4 regions of the Rhizobium sp. SVR5-9E genome follow, and region 4 is predicted to be linked to each of the others. Evidence: predicted binding sites of a transcription regulator. Region 4 holds the regulator's gene; each other region holds the start of a gene.
What was found. Region 4 encodes PhoB, which activates phosphate uptake and scavenging genes when phosphate is short. Its sites were predicted from a motif close to TGTCATNNANCTGTCAT; they were not measured.

Region 1 (4,300 bases), on a different contig from region 4:
TGAAACGAAGAAGACCATAACCTCGGAGGCGACGCCGGCGCTCCAGAGAATGCCGACCTCGGTTCCCGAAAAACCAAGCTGGTGCCAGTAGATCGAGGCAAACGCGTAGAGCACCGCATGGCTCGACTGCTGTATCGCGACGCCCCAAAGCAGCACCAGAAGATGCGGCTGCCGGAGCGAACTGCCAGTCGCCGCCGGTATGTCGACTGGCGTGCCGCGCCGTCGCGTCGGCCCGATGCGCGGACAGTAGATCGCCATCAGCATCGTCGCGACGAAGCCGAAGATCATGACCGGCAGCACCATGGAGCCGCCCCAATGGCCGATCATTTCGCCGCCGATCAGCGTCGATGCGATGAAGGCGATCGAACCCCAGACCCGCATCGAGCCATAGTCGAGCCCCCACCGGCGCACGCCGGAAATGACGATCGACTCCACGACCGGCACATAGGGCGCGAAGGTCGCTCCCTGCATCGTGAAGACGATCAGCACCGGCCAGAACGTTGTCGTCCAGTAGAGCGCCACCGCCGTCAGCAACGACAGTCCGCCGGACCAGAGCAACACGTCGGCACGCTCCTTCATGCGGTCGGCATACATGGCAACGATCGGCGCCACGAGAACGCGCACGACCATCGGCACCGCCAGAACGACACCAATTTCATGATCCGTGAATTTGTGGACCGCGAGCCAGACGGGAAAGAAGGGAAGAACGACGCCGTTGACAATCAGGGGGGCGCAGTAAGACAGGGCGCTGAGCAGCCGAAAGCGCGGCGGCGGCCCCTTACCTGTCGGGGCGTTTTGGGCGGGAATCATTGGTTGACCTGTAGGAAACTGTGCGTCACCTAGCACATCAACCTAAGCGCGACTATGGCGAGAAATCGCCTCTCTGAAACGTTTTAGAAAATAAGTAGGGCTGTCGCCGGAAGGCAACGGCTAGATGCCTTCCCAATAAAAAATCAGGCAGCCTGCGGCTCAAGCTTGCTGTCGCGATGCTCGATTGCCAAAGGAATGGCTTGGGCGTCCGTAATGGCCTGGGAGTCCATAATCGAGCGCCAGGTAATGAGTTCGAACGTGCCGTCCTCATGCTCGGCGATCGCCGTGCAGCTCTCCACCCAGTCGCCGGTGTTGATGTAGCGCACGCCGTCCAAATCCTCGATTACGGCATGATGGATATGGCCGCAGATGACGCCGTCAGCACCGCTCTTGCGCGCTTCCTCGGCGACCACGCGCTGAAACTCTCCGATGAAGTTCACGGCATGCTTTACCTGCAGCTTCGCCCAGGCGGAGAATGACCAATAGGGCATGCCCATCCGGCGCCGGATGGCGGCCAGCACGATATTGATGCGGATCGCCATGTCATAGGCCCAATCGCCGAGATAGGCGAGCAGCCGCGCGTTGCGCACGACGACGTCGAATTCGTCTCCGTGAAGGATGAGATATTTCTTGCCGTCGGCTCCATCGTGCATCATGCGCTCAGCCACTTCGATGCCGCCGAAATGCATGCCCGGGAAGTCACGCAGGAATTCGTCGTGATTGCCTGGAATATAGACGACTCGCGTGCCCTTGCGCGCCTTGCGCAGCAGCTTCTGCACCACGTCGTTGCAGACCTGCGGCCAGTACCAGCTCCGCTTCAGCCGCCAGCCGTCGACGATGTCGCCGATGAGAAATATCGTATCGGCTTCGTGATACCGAAGGAAATCGATGAGGAAGTCTGCCTTCGCCGCCTTGGAGCCGAGATGCACATCGGAAATGAAGAGAGTACGGAAGTGTCGGGTATCCATATTGTCTTTCACAGGCGTCCTGCCCGCCCCCATCGTTCATCTGGTCTTCCAAAATCAGACTCGTGTTTCAGGAAGATGACAGGAAGGCACATTGTCGCGCCTGCGCGATTTCCACGTCGATGCCGAAATTCTGACTGGCCCGCTCAGCCGATTGTTGTATGGAGGAGTCTCGGAAAAGTGTAAGTGCGGTAGTGGAGACGGCAATGGATCATCAGGAAAAATCCAAGACGGACAAAAATGAAACGGGCGGAAACCTCGACGAACAGGCGCTTTTCTTCCACCGTTATCCCCGTCCCGGCAAACTCGAAATTCAGGCGACCAAGCCGCTCGGCAATCAGCGCGACCTCGCGCTTGCCTATTCCCCGGGCGTCGCAGCACCCTGCCTTGCGATCCGCGACAATCCGGAAACCGCCGCCGATTACACCTCGCGCGCCAATCTGGTTGCCGTTATCTCTAACGGCACCGCCGTTCTCGGCCTCGGGAATATCGGCCCGCTCGCTTCTAAGCCGGTGATGGAAGGCAAGGCGGTTCTCTTCAAGAAGTTTGCCGGCATCGACGTGTTCGACATCGAAATCGACGCGTCCACCGTCGACCAGATGGTTTCCACCGTATCCTCGCTCGAACCGACCTTCGGCGGCATCAACCTCGAGGACATCAAGGCGCCGGAATGCTTCGAGGTCGAGCGCCAGCTTCGCGAGAAGATGAATATTCCCGTCTTCCATGACGACCAGCACGGCACCGCGATCATCGTTGCGGCCGCGGTCCTGAACGGTCTGGAACTGGCCGGCAAGAAGATCGGGGATGTCAAGATCGTCACCTCGGGCGCGGGTGCCGCGGCGCTCGCCTGCCTCAATCTTCTCGTCGAGCTCGGTGCCAAGAAGAAGAACATCTGGGTCCACGACATCGAGGGACTGGTCTATGACGGCCGCAACGTGCTGATGGACGAGTGGAAGGAGGTCTATGCCCAAAAGACCGACAAGCGCGTGCTCGCCGACAGCATCGGCGGCGCCGACGTCTTCCTTGGCCTTTCTGCAGCCGGCGTCTTGAAACCGGAACTGCTCGCGCAGATGGCCGAGAAGCCACTCATCATGGCGCTCGCCAACCCGACGCCCGAGATCATGCCGGAGCTTGCGCGTGCGGCCCGCCCCGACGCGATGATCTGCACCGGCCGGTCCGACTTCCCGAACCAGGTGAACAACGTCCTCTGCTTCCCCTACATCTTCCGCGGCGCGCTCGATTGTGGCGCCACGGCCATCAACGAACAGATGAAGATGGCCGCCGTCAAGGCGATTGCCGGGCTTGCCCGCGAGGAAGTATCGGACGTCGCCGCCCGCGCCTATTCCGGCGAGACGCCGGTCTTCGGTCCTGATTACCTCATCCCCTCGCCCTTCGATCCGCGTCTCATCCTGCGCATCGCTCCGGCTGTCGCCAAGGCGGCCGCCGAGACCGGCGTTGCATCGCGGCCGATCGCCGATTTCGACGCCTATCTCGATCAGCTGAACCGCTTCGTCTGGCGCTCGGGCTTCGTCATGAAGCCGATCTTCACGAGCGCCAAGACTGCCGACAAGAAGCGCGTCATTTTCGCGGAAGGCGAAGACGAGCGCGTCCTGCGTGCGGCCCAGGTACTGCTGGAAGAAAAGATCGGCGAGCCGATCCTGATCGGCCGTCCATCGGTTATCGAGGCGCGCCTGAAGCGCTTCGGCATCCGCATTCGCCCGAATGTCGATTTCGCCGTGGTAAACCCCGAAGACGACCCCCGTTACCGCGACTACGTCGACGACTACTTCGCCCTCGTCGGTCGTGCGGGCATCAATCCGGAGGCCGCCCGCACCATCGTGCGCACCAACACCACCGTCATCGGCGCCTTGTCGGTGAAGCGCGGCGAGGCCGATGCCCTCATCTGCGGCGTCGAAGGCCGGTTCGACCGCCACCTCAAGGACGTAGGCCAGATCATCGGCAGGCGGCCGGGCGTCTGCACCTTTGCCGGCCTCAGCCTGCTGATCACCCAGAAAGGACCGGTTTTCTTCGCCGATACTTTCGTGAAATACAATCCGACGCATGATGAGATCGCCGAGATCGCCCTTCTCGCGGCCGAGGAAGTTCGCCGCTTCGGCATAACGCCGAAGGCCGCGCTGATCTGTCATTCGAATTTCGGCTCCCGCGACTCCGAGAGCGCCCGAAAGATGCGCGACGCCCTGCAGCTCGTGCGCAAGCGTGCCCCCGAACTCGAGGTCGACGGTGAAATGCAGGGCGGCTCGGCGCTATCGGAAACACTGCGCAAGCGCGCCATGCCGAATAGCGCCCTGACCGGCGAAGCCAATCTCCTGCTCTTCCCGAATCTCGATGCCGCCAACATTTCGCTCGGCATCGTCCGCACGATGATGGATGCGCTTCATGTCGGCCCGATTCTGCTTGGAACCGCGCAGCCTGCGCATATCCTGTCGACTTCGGTCACCTCGCGCGGCGTCGTGAACATGGCGGCTCTTGCGGTCGTTGAGGCTTCGCAGCCCGCATAAGTTGCT
Region 2 (4,300 bases), on a different contig from region 4:
GTCTGGCCTCAAGCGGACACGCCGGCCGGCAGGATAAAGATCTGAACAATTCCATGGACGACAGCAACGACCTCTTTTCCGAAATGCCTCTCGCACCCAAGCAGGAGGAGGCACCAAAGCCGGCGCGAGCGCCCGCCGCGCCCCCGGCTGCGTCAGCGCGTCCGGCCCCGGCAGCCTCGAATGGTGACGACTACGGTGCCTCGTCGATCCGCGTTCTCGAAGGTCTGGAACCGGTGCGCATGCGCCCCGGCATGTATATCGGCGGCACCGACGAAAAGGCGCTGCATCACCTGTTTGCCGAAGTCATCGACAACTCGATGGACGAAGCGGTCGCCGGTCACGCAAACTTCATCGAGGTGCATCTCGATGTCCACGGCTATCTAACCGTCTCGGACAACGGCCGCGGCATTCCGGTGGAAAACCACCCGCAGGTCCCGGGCAAATCGACGCTCGAAGTGATCATGACGAAGCTGCATGCGGGCGGAAAGTTCGACGGAAAGGCTTATGAAACCTCGGGCGGTCTGCACGGCGTCGGCGTTTCAGTGGTCAACGCGCTCTCTGACTATCTCGAAGTCGAAGTCGCGCGTAACCGCAAGCTTTACCGACAGCGCTTCTCCCGCGGCTTGCCGCAGGGCGGTCTCGAAGAGCTTGGCGACGTGCACAACCGCCGCGGGACGCGCGTGCGGTTCCACCCCGATCCGCAGATCTTCGGCGAGCACGCGAAGTTCGAGGCGGCGCGTGTCTTCCGTATGGCGCGCTCCAAGGCCTATCTCTTCGGGGGCGTGGAGATCCGCTGGAGCTGCGATGAAGGCGTGCTTCCGCAGGGTTCCGAAATTCCGGACAAGGCCGTCTTCCACTTCCCCGGCGGGCTGAAGGACTACCTGCAGGCGACGATGGGCAAGGAATTTACCGTCACCCGCGAAATCTTCGCCGGCAAGAGCGAAAAGGCGAGCGGCCACGGTTCGCTCGAATGGGCGATCACCTGGTATGGTGGCGACCAGCAGATCCACTCCTATTGCAACACCATTCCGACGCCCGAGGGCGGCACGCATGAGGCGGGTCTGCGCATCGCTCTGACCAAGGGGCTGAAAGCATACGCCGATCTGACGCAGAACAAACGCGCAGCGCAGATCACCACCGACGACGTGATGATTTCGGCGGTCGGCATGTTGTCGGTGTTCATCCGCGAACCGGAATTCGTCGGCCAGACCAAGGACAGGCTGGCGACCGTCGAGGCACAGCGCATAGTCGAAAACGCGCTTCGCGATCCCTTCGACCATTATCTGGCGGACAATCCCAACGAGGCTGCAAAGCTGCTCGACTGGGTGATCGAACGCGCCGAGGAGCGTCTCCGCCGCCGCAAGGAAAAGGAAGTCACCCGCAAGACCGCCGTGCGCAAACTGCGCCTTCCGGGCAAACTGGCCGATTGCGCGCAGAACACGGCCCAGGGCGCCGAACTCTTCATCGTCGAAGGTGACTCGGCAGGTGGCTCCGCCAAGCAGGCGCGCAACCGCGCCAATCAGGCAATCCTGCCGTTGCGCGGCAAGATCCTGAACGTTGCGAGCGCCGGCCGCGAAAAGTTAGGCGCCAACCAGCAGCTTGCGGATCTCGTTCAGGCGCTCGGCTGCGGCACTCGCTCCAAGTATCGCGATGAGGACCTGCGCTACGAGCGCATCATCGTGATGACCGATGCCGACGTAGACGGGGCCCACATCGCGTCATTGCTGATCACTTTCTTCTATCAGGAGATGCCGGAACTGATCCGCGGCGGTCACCTCTTCCTCGCTGTACCGCCGCTCTACAAGATCACCCAAGGCGCCAAATCAGCCTACGCACGCGACGACGCCCATCGGCAGGAACTGATGGAAACGCAATTCAAGGGCAAGGGAAAGATCGAAATCAGCCGGTTCAAGGGCCTTGGTGAAATGCTACCCGCGCAGCTCAAGGAAACCACGATGGACCCGAGCAAGCGAACGCTGCTGCGGGTGCTGATCGACGAGGTCGATTTCGAGGGAACCCGTGCCGCCGTGGACGACCTTATGGGCACGAAGCCTGACGCGCGCTTCCGCTTCATTCAGGACCGTGCCGCCTTTGCCGAAAACCTCGATATCTGAGCTTCGCTATTTCACGAAATTGACGAAGAATCGTAACAACTCCGTCAAACAACCGGTGCATGACAAGCGACGCGACTGGCGGGGCCGATCCTTTAAAGGGGATCCCGTCGGCCTGTTCTGCTCATCAACCTCCTCGCCAGCCGGATGTTCGCCATGACCAAGCGTTTTCTCGCGACTATCGCTGTTGCTCTCCTGTCCAGCGCCGCCAGCCTCCACGCCACCACGATCGGCGCAACCTTCGAGACGCCTTGCCCGTTCGGCGATTGCGCGGCCGGGATCTCCTTTTCTTATCTCGGTGAATTCGTCATCCCGACCGGTCACATGGAAAACGGCGTCGAATTCGGCGGCATTTCCGGTCTCGACTTCGACCCGGCGACCGGCCATTACATCGCCATCAGCGACGACCGCTCCGAAAAAGGCCCAGCTCGCTTCTATGAGCTCGACGTCGATGTTGACGGCTCCGGCCTCAAGGGCGTTTCCGTCGTCAAGCAGGTGACGCTGCAGGACAAGAACGGTGAACCCTTCGCCGCCCGCACCGTTGACCCGGAATCGATCCGCCTCGGCCGGGACGGCGTCTATTGGGGTAGCGAAGGCGACGGCAAGGCGCTGATCGCCCCCTTCGTCCGCGTCGCCTCGCCGGACGGTGCTTTTGTGCGCGAATTCAAGCTGCCGGAAGGCTTCGCGCCGACGGCCGACAAATCGACCGGCATCCGCGACAATCTCGCCTTCGAGGATCTTGCGGTCGCACCCGACGGTGATGTGTTCGTCGGCGTCGAAGCTGCGCTCTACCAGGACGGTCCGGCGGCCTCGCTCGTCAACGGCAGCCTGTCGCGCATTATCCGCTATGACGGGGCGACTGGCGAACCGAAGGCGCAGTATGTCTATCCAATCTCGCCGATCCCGCAGGCTGCCACAAAGCCCATTGGCGGCAACGACAACGGCATGGCGGAGATCGTCGCACTCGACGACCACCGCCTGCTCGCCGTCGAGCGCAGCTACGCCCAAGGCTTCGGCAACAACGTTAAGATCTTCATGCTGGACCTCGACGGCGCCACCGACGTCTCGGCCATCGCTTCTCTCGCCAGGACCGATCAGCGCATCGTTCCCGTCCGCAAGAGCCAGGTGCTCGATCTGCGCGCCGCCGGCCTGGTGCCGGATAACATCGAGTCGATGGCGATAGGCAGGGCGAAGGACGGCAGCGACGTCCTGATCCTCGGTTCCGACAACAATTTCTCGACCGGGCAAAAGACGCAGTTCTACGCCTTCAAACTATTGCACCGTCCGCAATCGTAACGGAGAGATGGCGCCGCTAGCCGAGGCGAACGTCTATCTTCGTCTTGACGGAATTAGCGAGGAAGCAGAGTTCGTGGGCTTCGTGATGGAGCTTCTCCTCGGTTTCACGGCTCGGCGCCTCGCCTGAATAGACAACGCTCGGCTTCAGCTCGACGTGGCTGACAAGCATTTTTCCGTCGACCTTCTCCATGATGCCCGTCGCGTTATCGACATAGCTGTCGATAGCAATGCCCTTCTTCGATGCAAGCCAAAGGTAGAAGAGCATGTGGCAGCTGGAGAGCGCCGCTACATAGGCTTCCTCGGGATCGACATTCTCGGCGACCGAGTACGGAAGCGGCACGTTGTGCGGAGATGCCGAGGCAGGTACCGAAAGGCCTCCGTCGAAATTCCATGTATGGCCGCGGCTGTATTTGCCGTCCGTAAAGCTGCCCTCACCGCGCTGCCATGAAACTTCCGCTGAAAATAACGTCATAGTCCCCAACCATAGCTTTCGATGCCGTTGATCCAACCTGTACTATTTTCGCCGGTCATCAAGACTCTGAAAGAAAACTTCGTCACATTTCGTACAGAGGATTGAGATATGCGGCACCCTGAAGCTGCGGGCTGCGTCAGTGATCGCAAAAGCTCCGACTTAAATGATCGATATGCTTGCGTCCGGGCGCCGTAGAGCGCATATCCATGAGAACAAGAAGGAAATAAAAACGACGTGAGCCTTTCGAACAACAAGAGACTGCCAGGCGAAACGCGGTGGCTTGGCCCGTCTGCGCCCACGCGCACGCCGCTGATCCCGTCGATTTCGGCCGCTCGCTGGCTTTTGATCCTCATCGTTGCTGCGGGCGTCTATTTCTTCCATGGCTTTGTTATTCCAGTTCTGGCAGCACTCGTCATCGGCT
Region 3 (4,300 bases), on a different contig from region 4:
CGATTATTTCACCGATCAGCTTTATGCAGCGCTGCAGCTCGTCTCCGAAGGCTACCTGAACCCACAGGCCCGCGGTGCGGCCCATGGCGAAATCGGCCAGACACAGTTCCTGCCACGCAATGTCGTCCGTTTCGGCGCTGATGGCGATGGCGACGGCCGTGTCGACATGGTCGGCTCACGCGCTGACGCCTTGGCTTCGACCGCGAACTTTCTCAGAGGCCACGGCTGGCAGGCCGGCGCCGGTTATCAGCCCGGTCAGCCGAATTTTGGGGCGATCGCGGGCTGGAACGCCGCGACGGTGTATCAGCAGGCAATCGCCTATATCGGCCAGCAGATCGACGGCCAGTAAGCTTCTGCCCGGAGGCGCTATACTTCCGGGCGAATGAAGTCGCGTGTCTCCGCGTCCATGACCCACAATTCCCCGGTTGAGATGTCGAACCAGGCGCCGTGAAGGGCGATCTTGCCTTCTTTCTCGAGCGCCTTGACCTCCGGGAAGGTACGCAGATTAGTGATGGAGTTGCGGATCGAAACGCGTTCGAGAGCCGTCTGGCGCTCGGTCTGGGTCATGATGTCGTTGCTGCCGATCTGCTCGGCGGCGTCCTTCACCAGGGACATCCAGCGGCCGATGAAATCGCCGGGAGAAAGAGGTTCGGCGTTCGGGTCGAGCGCTGCGCGAATGCCGCCGCAACGGCCATGACCCATCACCACGATATCCGTCACCTTCAGCGCCTGGACGGCAAATTCCAGCGCCGCCGAGGTAGCATGGAAATGACCGTCCGGCTCATAGGGCGGAACGAGATTGGCAACGTTGCGGATGACGAAAAGCTCGCCTGGGCCGGCATCGAAGATGAGCTCCGGCGCGGCGCGGGAATCGCAACAGGCAATGACCAGGGTGGTCGGGTTCTGGCCGTTTTCAGCCAGCGTCCTGTAGCGGTCGCGAGCGTCGGCATACCGCCCGTTCATGAAGTTGCGGTAACCGTCCAGAAGAGGGGTTGGAAAACGCTGCATGACTTCCGATTAGCGCGCGAACGCCGGAAGATCAACTACCGCAGGCGCGAAATGCGCAGCTACCGCCTGCGGCTAATTCCTCCGCCGCTGCGCGGGATGCATGAGGTGGCGCATCTGCACCATGGCCATCGGCGTCGAAAGGCTTGAAGAATCGCTTGCCAGCGTGAGCTCGTCGCTGCCGCGTTTGACCGCGCGCGCCAGCACTTCGTAAACACTGGCCGTCGCAAGCTGCAGCGCTTTTTCGTCATCCATTCCGGAAAGAAGCCGCGAGAGAAAGACCGCCGCCAGAAGATCGCCCAACCCATTCGGCGGATTGTCGATGACGCGATGTTCGGCAAGCAGCGCGTGGCGGCCGGAGAGATAGAGATTTCCCGTCCCTCCCGCCATCATCGGGACAGCGGAGGTGACAAGCATGCGTGAGGGACCGAGCGAGAGGGCCGCCTCCATGACCGCCGTGTTGTCCTCCAGTGGCGCACCTGCCATCCAGGCAAGTTCATAACGGTTGGGTGTCGCCAGCGAAGCAAGCGGAATGAGGTGGTCGCGGATCGCTGCCGCCGTCGCTTCCGGCACATAGAGACCGCCGAGATCGCCCATGACCGGATCGCAGACATAGAACAGGTCCGGATTTGTTGCGCGCAAGGCGCTGACGAGACGGGCAACGGAACGAGCCTGCGCAGCATTGCCGAAATAGCCCGACAGCACTGCTTTTACCTCTCCGATCCATGGCGCACGAATGAGATCGTCGATGGCTGCATCGAAATCAGCCTCCGCAAAAGTGAGCCGTGTCGAGCGTCCGTGGCCGGGATGCCAGGGCAGAACGATCGTCGGCAGGGCCCAAACCTGATGGCCGAGCGTTTCGAGGGCAAAGACGGCCGCACGATTGCCGACTGAACCGCGAACGACATGGCTGGAGATGACGATCACCGTTCCTGCTTGGCTGATATCCGACATGATTGATTTTAGACCCTGAATTCGACGCGCTGTTGATGATCCTTTTGCCGCGCGGCTGTCAACCATTCTTCATCGATGCATGAAATTCTCGCCGAATTGGCAGGCTTCGGAATCGACTGATCCGGAATTTGGAGAATCTTCCAGAATTTTATCCAAAGCGGGTCAAAAACGCACGAAAGCTGCTGTCGCGAGGCCTCTTTTAGAGATTTTTTCGACAAATCTTCTGCTAACTTGCAGGAAATCACGCAAACTGGGGAACTCTCAAAATGGCTGTCAGAAACAATCCTCGACGGGAAAAGCCGATCGAAAGCGCGCGGAAGATCGCTGCGGCGACGGGCGAGCAGCATCTCGATCCGGAGATTCTTTTCGGCCGGGCAAGCGGAGATGACCTCGATTGCTATACGCCTGAGATGCTGGCGCTTTCCGCCATTCATTCCGCAAAGGAGCTTTCGGCCTGGGATGGCAAGGCGCCTCGCGTCAGTATTGACACGCTCCCCGATGTTGAGCCCGCCGGCGTGGCCGTCTCGGTCCTGACGATCACCGATCGCAACATGCCGTTCCTTTACGAATCGGTCATGGGTGAGGTTACGAGCACTTACCGCGATCTCTATATGGCCGTGCATCCGATCCTGGTGATCGAGCCTGGCAAGGCGCCGGTGCTTTATTCCGCCGAGGAACCAAGCGATCCTGAACAACGTGTCAGCCATATTCAGCTTCACATCTCGCCCCTGACTGCCGAGCAATCCGCCGATCTCCGGCAGCGCGTACTCGGTGTGCTGGAGCAGGTTCATCAGGCCGTTTCCGACTGGAAGCCTATGCTTTCCAAGCTCGACACGGTCATTGCCGAACTCAGCAGCTACAATGCCAGCCGCAAGAAGGCCGATCGCGACGAGGCACTGGCTTTCCTGACTTGGCTACGCGACGAAAACTTTACCTTCCTCGGCATGCGCGAGTATGTCTATTCCGGCAAGGGCAGCGAGGCGAAGGTCGAGCGGGGCAAGGGCACAGGGCTCGGAATCCTTTCCAATCCGGACGTTTTGGTCCTGCGTACCGGCAAGGACGCCGTAACGACAACACCGGAGATCCTGGCCTTTCTCGACGGCCCGGACTTTTTGATCGTCACAAAGGCGAACGTGAAATCCGTCGTCCACCGCCGCGCTTATATGGACTATGTCGGCGTCAAGCGCTTCGACAAGGACGGAAACGTCACGGGTGAACTGCGCATCGTCGGCCTATTCACCTCCACGGCCTACACCGCATTCGCATCGGAAATTCCGCTCATCCGATCCAAGATCGCCAAGGTGAAAGACCATTTCGGCTTTGATCCGATGAGCCATTCCGGCCGGATGCTCGACAACACGTTGGAATCTTATCCACGTGACGATCTTTTCCAGATCGATACGACATTGCTTGCGAAATTCGCCGAGCAAATCAACGAACTTGCAGACCGGCCGCGCGTCCGAGTTCTGCCGCGCATTGACCATTTCGACCGGTTTGTTTCAGTCATCGTCTATGTGCCCCGCGAAGAATACGATTCCATCGTTCGGGAAAAGATCGGCAACTACCTGAAGACGGTATATGACGGTCGGGTCTCTGCCTACTATCCGGCCTTTCCGGAAGGCCGCGTTGCCAGGGTGCACTTCATCATCGGCCGGTCCGGCGGAAAAACACCGCGCGTCCCGCAAGCAAGGCTCGAAGAGGCAATCCGCGCCATCACCGCCCGCTGGGACGATCGCTTTGAGGCGCTGGCCGGACCGAAGGCGCCAAGGATCGGCGTCAGCAACGCTTTCCAGGATTCCTTCACGCCGGAAGAAACGGTTGCCGATCTGCCGGATATTACTGCCTCCGCTTCCGGCGCGCCGATCCGCATTGAGTTCTACTACCGCAACGACCTGGAGCGCGGCAGAATCTTCTCGCTCAAGATTTTCCATCCCGTCGAGCAGCTTCCGCTCTCGCGCCGCGTGCCGCTGCTTGAAAATCTTGGGTTCAATGTGCTTAGCGAGAGGACATTCGACATCGAGGTTCCGGCGGCCGACGGGTCAGCCAACATCGTTGTGCTGCACGATATGGAGCTCGAGCCCCGCAGCGGCGGCGAGATCGACCTCAACCATTATGGCGCTCGGCTGGAGGAAGCCTTCGTCTCTGCCTTCAGCGGCGCGATCGACAATGACAGTTTCAACCGGCTGATCCTTTCAGCGGGGCTTTCCGCGCGCGAGGCGAACGTCCTGCGGGCTTATGCCCGCTATCTCCGCCAGGCGGGAATTGCCTATTCGCAAGACTACATCGCAACGACCCTCGACAAATATCCCCGGATCGCCGCGTCGATCTTCAGGCTTTTCTA
Region 4 (4,300 bases):
GGCCGAGCTGCATTTCGGTGCCGGAGAGGAAAAGCGTCTCGCCGCCGAGCTGGCGCATGCCGACATCAAAGGATACGCGGGTGCGGGTGGAAGGCTTTTCGAAGATCATCGCCAGCATCTTGCCGGCAAGCGGCCTGTCGCCCTTTCCGGCCTTGAAAGCCTGCTTACGCGCGATCGCGTCGTTCATGATGACCCTGAGATCAGATGCGGTTACCGCCGAGAGATCGAGAAAGTGTTTGGGGGAAGCCATTTCGTTCTTACCTGTCTGCTCCGCAAGGAGCGTCCGTCCATTCAAGCCGTCTTCTTGGTCTTCTGCGCGCGAATGCTTTCTGCAGCACGCTCGAGGCGAGAAAGCCCTTCGCGAGCCTCCTCCGCCGTGACGACGAGTGGCGGAAGCAGGCGGATAACGTTGTCGCCCGCCGGAACCCCAAGCAGACGAGCGGCGCGAATAGCCTGCAGCAGTTCGGATGATGGAACCGCTGCCTTGACCCCAAGCAACAGGCCCTCGCCGCGCACATCCTCAATCACGTCCGGATAGCGATCCTTGAGCGAGGCAAGGCCCTGGCGGAAGACGAGCGCCACCTCACGCACGTGCTCAAGGAAGCCCTCGGCAAGAATGACGTCGAGCACTGCGCTGCCGACCGCCATCGCAAGCGGATTGCCGCCGTAGGTGGAGCCGTGGGTGCCGACCTTCATGCCGGAGGCTGCCTCCGCCGTCGCAAGGCAGGCGCCAAGCGGGAAGCCGCCGCCGATACCCTTTGCGACCGCCATGATGTCCGGTGTGACGCCGGACCATTCGTAGGCAAACAGCTTGCCCGTACGGCCGACACCGGTCTGAACCTCGTCCAGGATCAGCAGCAGGCCCTTCTCGTCGCAAATCTGGCGCAGCGCCCTCATGAACTCGTTGGTCGCCGGGCGGATGCCGCCTTCGCCCTGTACCGGCTCGATGAGGATGCCGGCGGTCGCGTCCGTGATGGCGGCTCGGACTGCCTCGATATCGCCAAAGGGAACCTGGTCGAAGCCCGGCGACTTCGGGCCAAAACCCTCCAGATACTTCTCCTGGCCGCCAGCAGCGATCGTCGCCAGCGTGCGGCCATGGAAGGCACCTTCAAAGGTAATGATATGGAAGCGCTCGGGATGGCCCTTGGAATACTGATATCGGCGCGCCGTTTTGATCGCGCATTCGAGCGCCTCTGCCCCTGAATTGGTGAAGAACACCTTATCGGCGAAAGTGACGTCCGTCAGCCGCTTTGCAAGCGCTTCCTGCCCGGGAATTTCATAGATGTTCGATAGGTGCCAGACCTTGTCGGCCTGCGCCTTCAAAGCCTGGACGACGTGCGGATTGCTGTGGCCGACCGACGTCACGGCAACGCCTGCCCCAAAGTCCAGATAACGTTCGCCGCTTTCGGTTATCAGCCAGACGCCCTCACCTCGCTCGAACCGCAGAGGGGCACGAGAATAGGTGTCATATAGCGGCGCGGCTTCAGCCATGGCGCGGTCTCCTGTCGAGGTTGGGGCAACCGGACTCCGGCTAAAAACCGGGTCCAAAAAATTAAAAATGCCGCCTTTCGGCGGCGAGTGACACTATTTACTTTTCGCACTGCAATGTCAACAAACTGCGAGTTTACCGCGTGCTGCAACATAAAGCCAAAGGAACTTATTTTATTAACAGCTAATGTTGCAGAAATGACTCGCACGGCCAGCAAGTTGGGGAAAACTTGAAATTCGATTCATCCGGATTCCCGCGACTCTTGTCACGGAGTCAGCCTCACACTAGGTTAAAACTCAATTACTAGACTGCATGCGGCGGAACTAGTCACCAAAATTAGTCAAGCGTTTCCTGCTTCGGACACATCCGAGGCAATGGTGAGGGATTCTGCCTTCACAACGCTAATCGGAGACAGGGCATGAACTGGACAGACGAGCGTGTCGAAAAACTCAAGAAGCTTTGGTCCGAAGGGCTGAGCGCGAGCCAGATCGCCGCACAGCTCGGCGGCGTGAGCAGAAACGCAGTCATCGGCAAGGTCCACAGGCTTAGCCTTCCCGGCCGCGCCAAAGCCGGCGGCACTGCGACGACGGTGCGCGCGCCGAAGCGCAATACCTCGGCTCCCCGCGCGCCGAACTATGCCTCGCGGATTGCAACCCGCACGGTCACGCGCCAGTTGGGCGCGACGATGCTCAAGGAAGAGATCGAAGTCGACCTGATGGCGGAAATGGAATATCGTCCGGCCGCGAACGTGGTCGTACCGATTTCCCGCCGTCTTGGCCTGACCGAGCTTACTGAACGCACCTGCAAGTGGCCGGTCGGCGATCCGCTGAAGGATGATTTCCATTTCTGCGGCTGCGAAAGCAACGACTCTTCTCCCTATTGCAGCTACCATCAACGCCTGGCTTATCAGCCGGTCAACGAGCGCCGCCGGGCAGCCGCCCGCGCAAACTAAGCCGGATAAGAGACAAAAAATAACGGGCCTCGCGGCCCGTTTTTTATTTCCTCATGGGAGCGGCAATCAGGCTTCCATCGAATATCCAGCGCCGCGGACCGTGCGGATGACATCCTGCATGTTGGAGAAGTTCAGCGCCTTGCGCAGGCGACCGACATGGACATCGACCGTGCGCTCGTCGACGTAGATGTCGTGGCCCCAGACGCCGTCCAGAAGCTGGGAGCGCGAGAAAACGCGGCCGGGCGACGACATCAGGAACTCCAACAGGCGGAATTCGGTCGGGCCGAGCCGGACTTCGCGGCTCTTGCGATGAACACGATGGGTCTCGCGGTCGAGCTCTATGTCACCGCATTTCAGGACCGTGGAGAGGACCTCGGGCTTGGCGCGGCGCAGCATCGCCTTGACGCGGGCAACGAGTTCAGGTGTCGAGAACGGCTTGACGACATAGTCGTCAGCTCCGGTCGAAAGACCGCGCACGCGCTCGCTCTCCTCGCCGCGGGCTGTCAGCATGATGATCGGCAGACGCTCGGTCTCCGGCCGCATCCGAAGGCGGCGGCAGAGCTCTATGCCGGACACGCCCGGCAGCATCCAATCCAGGATCAGAATGTCCGGCGTCCGTTCCTGAAGGCGTATCTCGGCCTCGTCACCACGCAGGATGGTATCAACTTCAAAACCTTCGGCTTCAAGATTATAGCGAAGGAGCACGCTGAGTGCCTCTTCGTCTTCAACGACTGCAACTCTCGGGATCATTCGATTACTGTCTCCTGGGGGCCGGATTCGGAGGTTATTCCGTTACCGCGCCGACGGTGTTGGCGGTATCGTCCTTCGGACGCTCGCCTTCCGGCTGGGCACCGGTCGCCATGTAATAAATGGTTTCGGCAATATTGGTGGCGTGGTCACCGATGCGTTCGATATTCTTCGCGCAGAAGAGAAGATGCGTGCAACTGGTGATGTTGCGCGGATCCTCCATCATGTATGTCAAAAGCTCGCGAAACAGCGAAGTGTACATCGCATCGATTTCTTCATCGCGCTCGCGGATCGACTTGGCCTTGTCGGCCGCTCGGCTCGTGTAGACGTCGAGCACTTCCTTGAGCTGGACGAGCGCCAGTTCGGAAAGGTGCTCCAGGCCGCGCGCGAGCTTTCGCGGAACGCCGGCGCTCTGAACGGCGATGACACGCTTGGCAGTGTTCTTGCCGAGATCGCCGACGCGCTCGAGATCAGCCGCGATGCGAATCGAGCCCATGATTTCGCGAAGGTCGGAAGCCATCGGCTGCCGGCGTGCAATCGTGACCACCGCCTTTTCGCCGATCTCGCGCTCGGCATGGTCGAGGATCACGTCGTCCGAGATGACCTTCTGCGCCAAGGCGGTATCGCTATTCACCAGCGCTCGGACAGCGTCCGATACCATCTGTTCGGCAAGTCCGCCCATCTCCGAGATGCGGCGGGACAGGAATTTGAGATCGTCGTCGTACGCAGAAAAAATATGTGTCGATGCCATGGGGAACGTCCTTGATTGTCTCTACATTTCTGACGCCAAAGATCAGCCGAAGCGGCCCATGATGTAGTCCTGGGTGCGCTGATCGTCCGGATTGGTGAACATCTTGTCGGTATCATTCTCCTCGACGAGATTGCCGAGGTGAAACATAGCGGTTCGCTGCGAAACACGGGCAGCCTGCTGCATGGAGTGCGTCACGATGACGATCGTGAAATTCTCGCGCAGCTCATGGATCAGCTCTTCGACCTTCGCGGTGGCGATCGGATCGAGCGCCGAGCACGGCTCGTCCATCAGAATGACTTCGGGGCTGACGGCAACGGCGCGGGCAATGCAGAGGCGCTGCTGCTGGCCGCCGGACAGCCCG

Region 1: a site for PhoB is predicted at 1,843-1,859, ahead of ACPYOJ_RS03055 (UDP-2,3-diacylglucosamine diphosphatase). Genes of this name have one in related genera too.
Region 2: a site for PhoB is predicted at 2,163-2,179, ahead of ACPYOJ_RS15785 (esterase-like activity of phytase family protein). Genes of this name have one in related genera too.
Region 3: a site for PhoB is predicted at 2,016-2,032, ahead of ACPYOJ_RS22460 (NAD-glutamate dehydrogenase). Genes of this name have one in related genera too.

Annotation. Positions count from the first base shown of each region.
Region 1 covers NZ_JBNDHS010000003.1:112,167-116,466, reverse strand. The annotation lists gene ACPYOJ_RS03060 (MFS transporter) at 1-810, opposite strand, end outside; gene ACPYOJ_RS03055 (UDP-2,3-diacylglucosamine diphosphatase) at 954-1,811, opposite strand; gene ACPYOJ_RS03050 (NADP-dependent malic enzyme) at 1,982-4,294, shown strand.
Region 2 covers NZ_JBNDHS010000030.1:41,066-45,365, reverse strand. The annotation lists gene parE (DNA topoisomerase IV subunit B) at 54-2,114, shown strand; gene ACPYOJ_RS15785 (esterase-like activity of phytase family protein) at 2,268-3,407, shown strand; gene ACPYOJ_RS15780 (OsmC family protein) at 3,424-3,879, opposite strand; gene ACPYOJ_RS15775 (AI-2E family transporter) at 4,114-4,300, shown strand, end outside.
Region 3 covers NZ_JBNDHS010000056.1:22,656-26,955, reverse strand. The annotation lists gene ACPYOJ_RS22475 (lytic murein transglycosylase) at 1-349, shown strand, start outside; gene ACPYOJ_RS22470 (carbonic anhydrase) at 367-1,008, opposite strand; gene pdxY (pyridoxal kinase PdxY) at 1,081-1,959, opposite strand; gene ACPYOJ_RS22460 (NAD-glutamate dehydrogenase) at 2,226-4,300, shown strand, end outside.
Region 4 covers NZ_JBNDHS010000021.1:10,912-15,211, reverse strand. The annotation lists gene argF (ornithine carbamoyltransferase) at 1-250, opposite strand, end outside; gene ACPYOJ_RS12560 (acetylornithine transaminase) at 292-1,491, opposite strand; gene ACPYOJ_RS12555 (GcrA family cell cycle regulator) at 1,908-2,441, shown strand; gene phoB (phosphate regulon transcriptional regulator PhoB) at 2,508-3,191, opposite strand; gene phoU (phosphate signaling complex protein PhoU) at 3,226-3,939, opposite strand; gene pstB (phosphate ABC transporter ATP-binding protein PstB) at 3,982-4,300, opposite strand, start outside.